2 regions of the Actinomadura sediminis genome follow, and region 1 is predicted to be linked to the other one. Evidence: riboswitches for the same ligand, from Rfam matches in the RefSeq annotation. Region 1 holds a riboswitch; the other holds the start of a gene.
The links. A riboswitch is a leader RNA that binds a small molecule or an ion and turns the genes downstream of it on or off. The one in region 1 is predicted to bind glycine.

Region 1 (4,411 bases):
GGCGGCGGCGTCACATGAGCCGGATCGGGTTCACCAGGTCGGCGTAGATCAGCAGGCCGCCCATGACGATCAGCACGATCGCCATCGCGTACGTGACGGGCAGCGCCTTGGCGATGTCCACGTAGCCGGGGTCGGGCCTGCGGAAGATCTTCGCGAAGAACTTCTTGACCGCCTCCAGCAGGGCGCCGGCGATGTGGCCGCCGTCCAGCGGGAGCAGCGGGACGAGGTTGAACAGCCCGACCGCGAGGTTCAGCGAACCGAGCAGCATGACGAAGTAGGAGACCTTCTCCTGCCCGGTGAGCGCGTCGGACGCGGCGACCTCGCCGCCGAACCGGCTGACGCCGACGACGCCGACCGGCCCGTTCGGGTCGCGTTCCTCGCCGCCGAACGCCGCCTCCCACACGCCGACCATCTTCTGCGGCATGTGGAGCAGCGCCTCGACGGTCCGGCCGGTGAGGTCGGTCATGTGCTCGGCGACGGCCCCGGGCCCCTGCCGTTCGAGCTCGCGGACGGGGGTGATGCCGAGGAAGCCGACGGTGACGACCTTGTCCGGGTCGTCCAGGCTCTGCAACCGGTTCTGCGTGATCGGGACGTCCAGCCGCATGCTCTCGCCGTCGCGCTCGATCATCACCGGGACGGTCTTGTTCGCCGAGTCGCGGATCAGCAGCTGGAGCTGCTCGTAGTCCTCGATGCGAGTGCCGCCGAAGGAGACCACGCGGTCGCCGGCCTGCAGCCCGGCCTGCCGCGCCGGGGTGGGCGTGGCGTCGGCGGGGCAGGTGTCGACCTCCGCGGCCTGGCTCGTCGGGATGATGCAGTCGGAGACCTGATGGATGACGGGCTTGCTCACGTACGTGCCGAGGCCCATGATCAGGATCCCGAAGAACACCACCGCGAGCAGCAGGTTCATCGCGGGCCCGCCGAACATGATCAGCAGCTTCTGCCACCAGGGCTTGACGTAGAAGACGCGGTCCTCGTCGCCGGGCCGGACCTCCTCCAGGGCCGCGCCGCGCGCCGACTCGATCAGTCCCTGCCACGGGCCGGTGCTGATCTGCCGGATCTGGCCGGGCTTGTCGCCCTTGCGGGGCGGGAGCATCCCGATCATCCGGATGTAGCCGCCGAGCGGGATCCACTTGATGCCGTACTCGGTCTCGCCCTTGCGCCGGGACCACAGCGTGGGGCCGAAACCGACCATGAACTGGGTGGTGCGCACCTTGAACAGCTTGGCGAAGGAGAAGTGTCCCAGTTCGTGCAGGGCGATGGACGCCATCAGGCCGAAGAAAAGGATCAGTACGCCGGCCAGCCAGCCCATGCGTCACGCCCTCCGGTCGTCCGCACCCCCGCCCGGCGGGGTGATCTCCAGGAACCAACTCAGCGTACGTCATGCGGCGGGCCGTCCGGATGCCCCGGGAATCCGCCCCTGGGAGCGGACAGCGCGGGTCGGGAAGGCGATGGGGGCGTGCGCGAGGAAGTTCTCCACCGACCCGCCCGCCGGCCGGCCCCGGGGCTGGTCGAGGCGGCGACGCCGCTGCTAGCCTGACGCGAAAGCCGTTCATCCCGTGCGGGAGAGTCCCCGGCAGCCGGCCCGGGACGCCGAAGGAGCAAATCCTCCCCGGAACCTCTCAGGCCCATGGACCGCACGGGCCAGGCGACCTCTGGAAAGCGGGGACCCCGGTCCCCCGCCGAAGGTGAAAGCCCGCGGCGCGCGGCGTCCGCTCGGACGTCCGGCCGCGGGTGAAACTCTCAGGCGCCGATGACAGAGGGGGAGGCACCGAGACGCCCGGTGCGCGAGTGGGACGATGGACCACGTCGCGCCCGTGACGAAGGAGCCGAACCGATGTCCGCCGATCCCAACGCGAAGAGAACGCCGCTGCACGACGTCCACACGGACCTCGGCGCGCACCTCGTCGACTTCGCCGGGTACATGATGCCGCTGCGCTACGCCGGCGAGACGGCCGAGCACCGCGCCGTCCGCACCGGCGCCGGGCTGTTCGACCTGTCCCACATGGGGGAGATCTTCCTCGCCGGGCCGGGCGCCGGGGAGGCCCTCGACCACGCGCTCGTCGGGAACCTGTCGCCGATGAAGGTCGGCAAGGCCCGCTACACGATGATCTGCGCGCCCGACGGCGGCGTCCTCGACGATCTGATCGTGTACCGGCTCGCGGACGAGACGTGGATGGTCGTCGCGAACGCCGCGAACGCGGACGTCGTCCACGACGCGCTCGTCGAGCGGGCGCGCGGGTTCGACGCGGCCGTCGAGGACCGGTCCGCCGCGTACGCGCTCGTCGCGCTCCAGGGCCCGCGCGCGCAGGGGATCCTCGAGCGCTTCACCGGCGCGCCGCTGGACGACCTCAGGTACTACGCCGTGCTGGCGGCCGAGGTGGCGGGCGTCGACGCGCTCGTCGCCCGCACCGGCTACACGGGCGAGGACGGCTTCGAGCTGTTCGTCGACGCGGGCGACGCCGAGCGGCTGTGGCGGGAGCTGGCGGCCGTGGACGGCGTCGTCCCGTGCGGCCTCGCGGCGCGCGACAGCCTCCGGCTGGAGGCGGGGATGCCGCTGTACGGCAACGAGCTGACGGCCGAGACCACCCCGTTCGAAGCCGGGCTGGGCCGTGTCGTCAAACTGGACAAGCCCGTCGATTTCGTCGGGAAGAACGCCCTGGCGGCGCAGGCGCAGACCCCCGCGGGCCGTAGGCTCGTGGGACTGGTGGCGCGGGGGCGTCGCGCGCCCCGCAAGGGGTATGCGGTCGTCACGTCCGACGGCGCTCCGTGCGGCGTCGTGACGAGCGGCGCGCCGTCGCCCACACTGGGCAAGCCGATCGCCATGGCGTACCTCGACACCGGTGTCGAGGAGTCCGATCTGGCCGTGGACGTCCGCGGCCGGACCGAACCGGTCGACGTGGTCGCCCTGCCGTTCTACAAGCGTCCTTGAAAGAGAGAGCAACAACGTGAGCGTTCCGGAGCAGCTCCGCTACAGCGAGGAGCACGAGTGGGTGGCCGGCCTCGACAGCGCCGGGCAGGCGCCCGAGGACGGCATCGTCACGGTCGGGATCACGGCCCACGCCGCCGAGGCCCTCGGTGAGATCGTCTACCTCGAGCTGCAGCCGTCCGAGGGCGACACCGTCGAGGCGGGCGAGCCCTGCGGCGAGGTGGAGTCGACCAAGTCGGTCAGCGACCTGTACTCCCCGGTCAGCGGCGAGATCACGGCGATCAACACGAGCGTGGTGGACGAGCCGAGCGTGATCAACGACGACCCGTACGGGGAGGGCTGGATCTTCAAGGTGCGCATCTCCGAGGAGCCGGGCGACCTGCTGGACTCGGCCGCCTACGACAAGCTCGTCGAGGAGGCGTGACGGTGTCGCTCTACGCTTCGCTGGCCGAGGCCGACCCGCAGGTCGCCGAGGCCGTCGGCGCCGAGCTGCGGCGCCAGCAGTCGACGCTGGAGATGATCGCGTCGGAGAACTTCGCGCCGACGTCGGTGCTGGAGGCGCAGGGGTCGGTCCTCACCAACAAGTACGCCGAGGGCTACCCGGGGCGCCGGTACTACGGCGGCTGCGAGTACGTGGACGTCACCGAGCAGCTCGCGATCGACCGCGCCACGGAGCTGTTCGGCGCCGAGCACGCGAACGTCCAGCCGCACAGCGGCGCGCAGGCCAACACGGCCGTGTACTTCGCGCTGCTTCAGCACGGCGACACGATCCTCGGGCTGGACCTCGCGCACGGCGGGCACCTCACCCACGGGATGCGGCTGAACTACTCCGGCAAGGTGCTGAACGTGGTGCCCTACCACGTGCGCGCGGACGACGGCCGGGTCGACATGGACGAGGTGGCCTCGCTGGCCGCCGAGCACCGGCCGAAGATGATCGTGGCGGGCTGGTCGGCGTACCCGCGGCAGCTCGACTTCGCGGCGTTCCGGGAGATCGCCGACTCCGTCGGGGCCCTGCTCATGGTCGACATGGCGCACTTCGCGGGCCTCGTCGCGGCGGGCCTGCACCCCTCGCCCGTCCCGCACGCGGACATCGTCACGACGACGACGCACAAGACGCTGGGCGGGCCGCGCGGCGGGCTGATCCTGTCCCGCGAGGAGTACGGCAAGAAGATCAACTCGGCGGTGTTCCCCGGCATGCAGGGCGGGCCGCTGGAGCACGTGATCGCCGCGAAGGCGGTGGCGCTGAAGATCGCCGGTTCGGACGAGTTCCGCGCGCGGCAGTCGCGCACCGTCGAGGGCGCGAAGATCCTCGCCGAGCGCCTCCTCGCCGAGGACTCGGCGAAGGCCGGTGTGAAGGTGCTGACCGGCGGCACGGACGTCCACCTGGTCCTGGTCGACCTCGTGGACTCGGAGCTGACCGGGCGGGACGCCGAGGACCGGCTGCACGACATCGGGATCACCGTCAACCGGAACGCGGTCCCGAAC
Region 2 (4,411 bases), on a different contig from region 1:
GAGCTGCGCGGCGGTGTGCGGGGCGTTCTTCAGCGGGTTGTCCTCGCGGTCGTAGCCGCCGTCGGCGACCCGCTGGATCTCCCGCCGGATCTCGATCATCGCGTCGCAGAACCGGTCGAGCTCGGCGAGGTCCTCGCTCTCGGTCGGCTCGATCATCAGGGTGCCGGCGACCGGGAACGACAGGGTCGGGGCGTGGAAGCCGTAGTCGATGAGCCGCTTGGCGACGTCCTCGGCGGTGACCCCGGTCTCCTTGGTGATCTTGCGGAGGTCGGCGATGCACTCGTGCGCGACGAGGCCGTTCCGTCCCGTGTAGAGGATCGGGTAGTGCGGGGCGAGGCGCGCGGCGAGGTAGTTCGCGGCGATGATCGCGCCCTCGGTGGCAGCGCGCAGCCCGTCCGGGCCCATCATCGCGATGTACGCCCACGAGATCGGCAGGATGCCCGCCGAGCCCCACGGCGCCGCCGAGATCGGGCCGACGCCCGTGCCGGACGGGCCGGCCTCCGGGCGCAGCGGATGGTTCGGCAGGAACGGCGCGAGGTGCTCGCGGACGCCGATCGGGCCGACGCCCGGCCCGCCGCCGCCGTGCGGGATGCAGAACGTCTTGTGCAGGTTGAGGTGCGAGACGTCCGAGCCGAACTCGCCGGGGCGGGCGAGCCCGACGAGGGCGTTGAGGTTGGCGCCGTCCACGTACACCTGGCCGCCCGCCGCGTGCACGGCCTCGCACACCTCGGTGATCGTCTCCTCGAACACGCCGTGCGTGGACGGGTACGTCACCATGATCGCGGCGAGCCGGTCGCCGTGCCGGCCGATCTTGGCGTGCAGGTCGTCCAGGGCCACGTTGCCGCCCTCGTCGCACTTGACGACGACGACGCGCATCCCGGCCATGACGGCGCTCGCGGCGTTGGTGCCGTGCGCGGACGACGGGATCAGGCAGACGTCGCGGTGCTCCTCGCCGCGCGACGCGTGGTAGCCGCGGATGGCGAGCAGCCCGGCCAGCTCGCCCTGCGACCCGGCGTTCGGCTGCACCGACACCTTCGCGTACCCGGTGATCTCGGCGAGGTTCGCCTCCAGCTCCCCGATCAGCTCGACGTAGCCGGCGGCCTGGTCGACGGGGGCGAACGGGTGGACGTTCGCGAACTCCGGCCAGGTGATCGGCTCCATCTCGGCGGTCGCGTTGAGCTTCATCGTGCAGGAGCCGAGCGGGATCATCGACCGGTCGAGGGCGATGTCCTTGTCCTGGAGGCGGCGCAGGTAGCGCAGCATCGCGGTCTCGGAGCGGTGCGCGTGGAAGACCGGGTGCGTCAGGTAGGGGCTCTCGCGGCGCAGGTCGGCGGGGATCGCGCCGGCGACCTCGCCGGCGTCCCCGGCGGGGACCCCGAACGCCTCGAGGACGGCGGTGACGTGCTCGGGCAGCGTCGTCTCGTCGCAGGCGACGCCGACCCGGTCGGGACCGTCCTGCCGCAGGTTGACGCCGCGCTCGCGGGCCGCGGCGACGACCTCGGCGGCACGGCCTGGGACGCGGGCGAGGACCGTGTCGAAGAACGCGCCGTGCACGACCTCGACGCCGCCGCGGCGGAGACCGTCGGCGATCTCGGCGGCCCGGCGGTGCGCGCGCTGCGCGATCGCGGCGAGCCCCTCGGGACCGTGGTAGACGGCGTACATGCTCGCCATCACGGCGAGCAGGACCTGCGCGGTGCAGATGTTGCTGGTGGCCTTCTCGCGGCGGATGTGCTGCTCGCGGGTCTGCAGGGCGAGCCGGTAGGCGGGCGCCCCGTCGACGTCGACGGACACGCCGACGAGCCGTCCCGGCAGCTGCCGCCGCAGGTCGTCGCCGACCGACATGTACCCGGCGTGCGGGCCGCCGAAGCCGTACGGGACGCCGAACCGCTGCGCGGACCCGACGGCGATGTCGGCGCCCGACTCCCCCGGCGGGCGCAGCAGCGTCAGCGCGAGCAGGTCGGCGGCCACGACGACCGTCGCGCCCCGCTCGTGCGCCTGCGCGGACAGCGGCGCCAGGTCGCGGACGGCGCCGGACGCGCCCGGGTACTGCAGCAGCACGCCGAAGAAGTCGCCGTCGGGCAGCCCGCCGGACACGTCGGCGACCACGACCTCGATCCCGAGCGGGACGGCCCGGGTGCGGACGACCTCGATCGTCTGCGGCAGCGCGTCGGCGTCCACGAGGAACCGGCCGGGCTCCTTGCGCCGGGACGCCCGGTGCGCGAGCGCCATCGCCTCGGCGGCGGCGGTGCCCTCGTCCAGCATGGACGCGTTCGCGACCGGCAGCCCGGTCAGGTCGGCGACGGCGGTCTGGAAGTTCAGCAGCGCCTCCAGGCGCCCCTGCGAGATCTCCGGCTGGTACGGGGTGTACGCGGTGTACCAGCCGGGGTTCTCCAGGACGTTCCGCATGATCACGCCCGGCGTGATCGTCCCGTGGTAGCCGAGGCCGATCATGGAGGTGAGGACGGTGTTGCGGGCGGCCAGCTCGCGGAGCCGGTCGAGCGCGGCGGTCTCGCTCAGCGCGGGCGGCAGGTCGAGCGGGCGGGCGGTGCGGATCGCGGCGGGGACCGCCTCGTCGATCAGCGCCTTCGCGCCCGAGTAGCCGATGGCGGCCAGCATCCGGTCGCGGTCGGCCGCGGACGGCCCGATGTGCCGGTCGGCGAACGCGGCGCGGGGATGCTGCGGCGCGGCCACGGGGGCGAAGAACTGGGCGGTCATGGAGGAGCCTCCTGGCAGCTGCGGTCGCTCAGGTCCACCGCCGGCGCGCGGGCCGACGGCCGGTCTCCCCCTCTGTCATCGGCACCTGAGAGCTTCACCCGCGCACGGGGTTTCCCCTTCGGTGAGCCGCCGTTCCCGATCCGCCGGGATCGACGCCTGCTTTCCAGAGGTGCCTCGCCCGAGCGGTCCTTTTGCCTGAGAGGTTCCGGGGAGGTTGCCCCTTCGGCGCCCCACGCCGGCTGCGTGAGGTCTCTCCCGCACAGGGTCGACGGCCTGTCCGGGACAAACCCTACCCAACCGCGGCGCCCGGCGATCGTCCCGGCCCCGTAACGGGACGTTCACCGCCGTGACCTCGGCGACGGCGCCGTACCGGCGAGTACCCCGGACAGTACGATATGACCGTCCCGCCGGGGACGCGACGGGACGGACGACGAGGGGCGACGGGTGGACGGAGCGACGGCCGGACGGGGGTCCGCCGCTCGACCGGGCGCGGCCCGTTCTGGGACGCTGATCACGATGACGGACGGCCGGGACGGCGACGGGTGACGCAGACGCAGGATGGCGCGGTGCGCCCGAGGCGAGGCGCCTCCGCGGGCGTGCCCGTCGACGAGCCCGCGCAGCCGGACCGCATCCGCCGCCCGTCCGACGCCATCCGGTTCGGGGTGTCCTGCGCCGGGCTCGCCGTGGTGATGCTGCTGGTGTCGTTCGCGCAGCAGACCACGCACGGCATCCAGACCGACATCGCCGAGGGCACCGCCCACGCGCCCGAGCTCCTGCTGGCGCTGGCCACCCTGGCGTCGAGCTTCGGCGTGCTGGCCGTGCCCATCGCGTTCGCCGTCGAGCGGCTGTTCCACAAGGACGGCATGCGGGTCGCCATCGCGCTGCTCGCCGCGATGATCGCGTTCGCCGTCACGATCACCCTGGACGACCTGGTGGTGCAGGCCGCGCCCGGCGGCGTGCTGGACTCGCTGATCTGGGGCGGCACCGACACGGCCCCGGTGCACACCGACATCGCGCCCGTGATCGCGTTCGTCAGCGTGGTCGGGATGGCCGGGCGGACCCGCTGGCAGACCGCCACCTGGTCCATGATCGGACTGGCCGCGCTGACCGGCCTGACCGCCGCCTACGCCTCGGTGTCGGCGCTCGCGGCGACGTACTTCCTGGGCCGCGCGATCGGGCACGGCACCCTGTACGCGGTCGGCACCCCGAACCCGCGACCGACGGGCATGACGGTGGTGACGGCGCTGGAGCGGCTGGGGCTGTGCCCGCGGCGGGCGGCGCGGCTCGACGATCCCGCGGACGGCGGCGAGGACGCGCGCCGCTACGGCGTCGTGCTGTCCCCGGCGTCCGCCGAGGGGGACGCGGTCCCGCTGCCGCCCGGCGGCGCGCACGGCGCCTGGCATCTGGAGCTGCGGGTCCTGGACCGCGACCAGCAGACCGCCGGGCTGCCGTACCGGCTGTGGCGGATGCTGCGGCTGCGCCGCAGCACGGCCGGGCGGACGCTGCGGTCGCTGCGCCGGTCGCTGGAGCAGGAGTCGCTCACCGCGTACGCCGCCGCGGCGGCGGGCGCCCGGACCCCGCGGCTGGTCGGGACGCTCGAGGTGGGGACGCAGGCGGCGCTGCTGGCGTACGAGCACGTGCCGGGGCGGCGGCTGCGGGACGTCCCCGCCGAGGAGATCACCGACGAGCTGCTCAC

Region 2: another riboswitch for glycine. It lies ahead of gcvP (aminomethyl-transferring glycine dehydrogenase); the one in region 1 lies ahead of gcvT (glycine cleavage system aminomethyltransferase GcvT).

What each region holds. Positions count from the first base shown of each region.
Region 1 is NZ_JBHTJA010000015.1:97,458-101,868, reverse strand. It holds gene cds1 (L-cysteine desulfhydrase Cds1) at 1-18, shown strand, start outside; gene ACFQ11_RS11355 (M50 family metallopeptidase) at 11-1,309, opposite strand; glycine riboswitch at 1,550-1,645, shown strand; glycine riboswitch at 1,650-1,760, shown strand; gene gcvT (glycine cleavage system aminomethyltransferase GcvT) at 1,835-2,929, shown strand; gene gcvH (glycine cleavage system protein GcvH) at 2,946-3,350, shown strand; gene ACFQ11_RS11340 (serine hydroxymethyltransferase) at 3,347-4,411, shown strand, end outside.
Region 2 is NZ_JBHTJA010000077.1:21,874-26,284, forward strand. It holds gene gcvP (aminomethyl-transferring glycine dehydrogenase) at 1-2,715, opposite strand, end outside; glycine riboswitch at 2,778-2,888, opposite strand; glycine riboswitch at 2,889-2,983, opposite strand; gene ACFQ11_RS27790 (lysylphosphatidylglycerol synthase domain-containing protein) at 3,282-4,411, shown strand, end outside.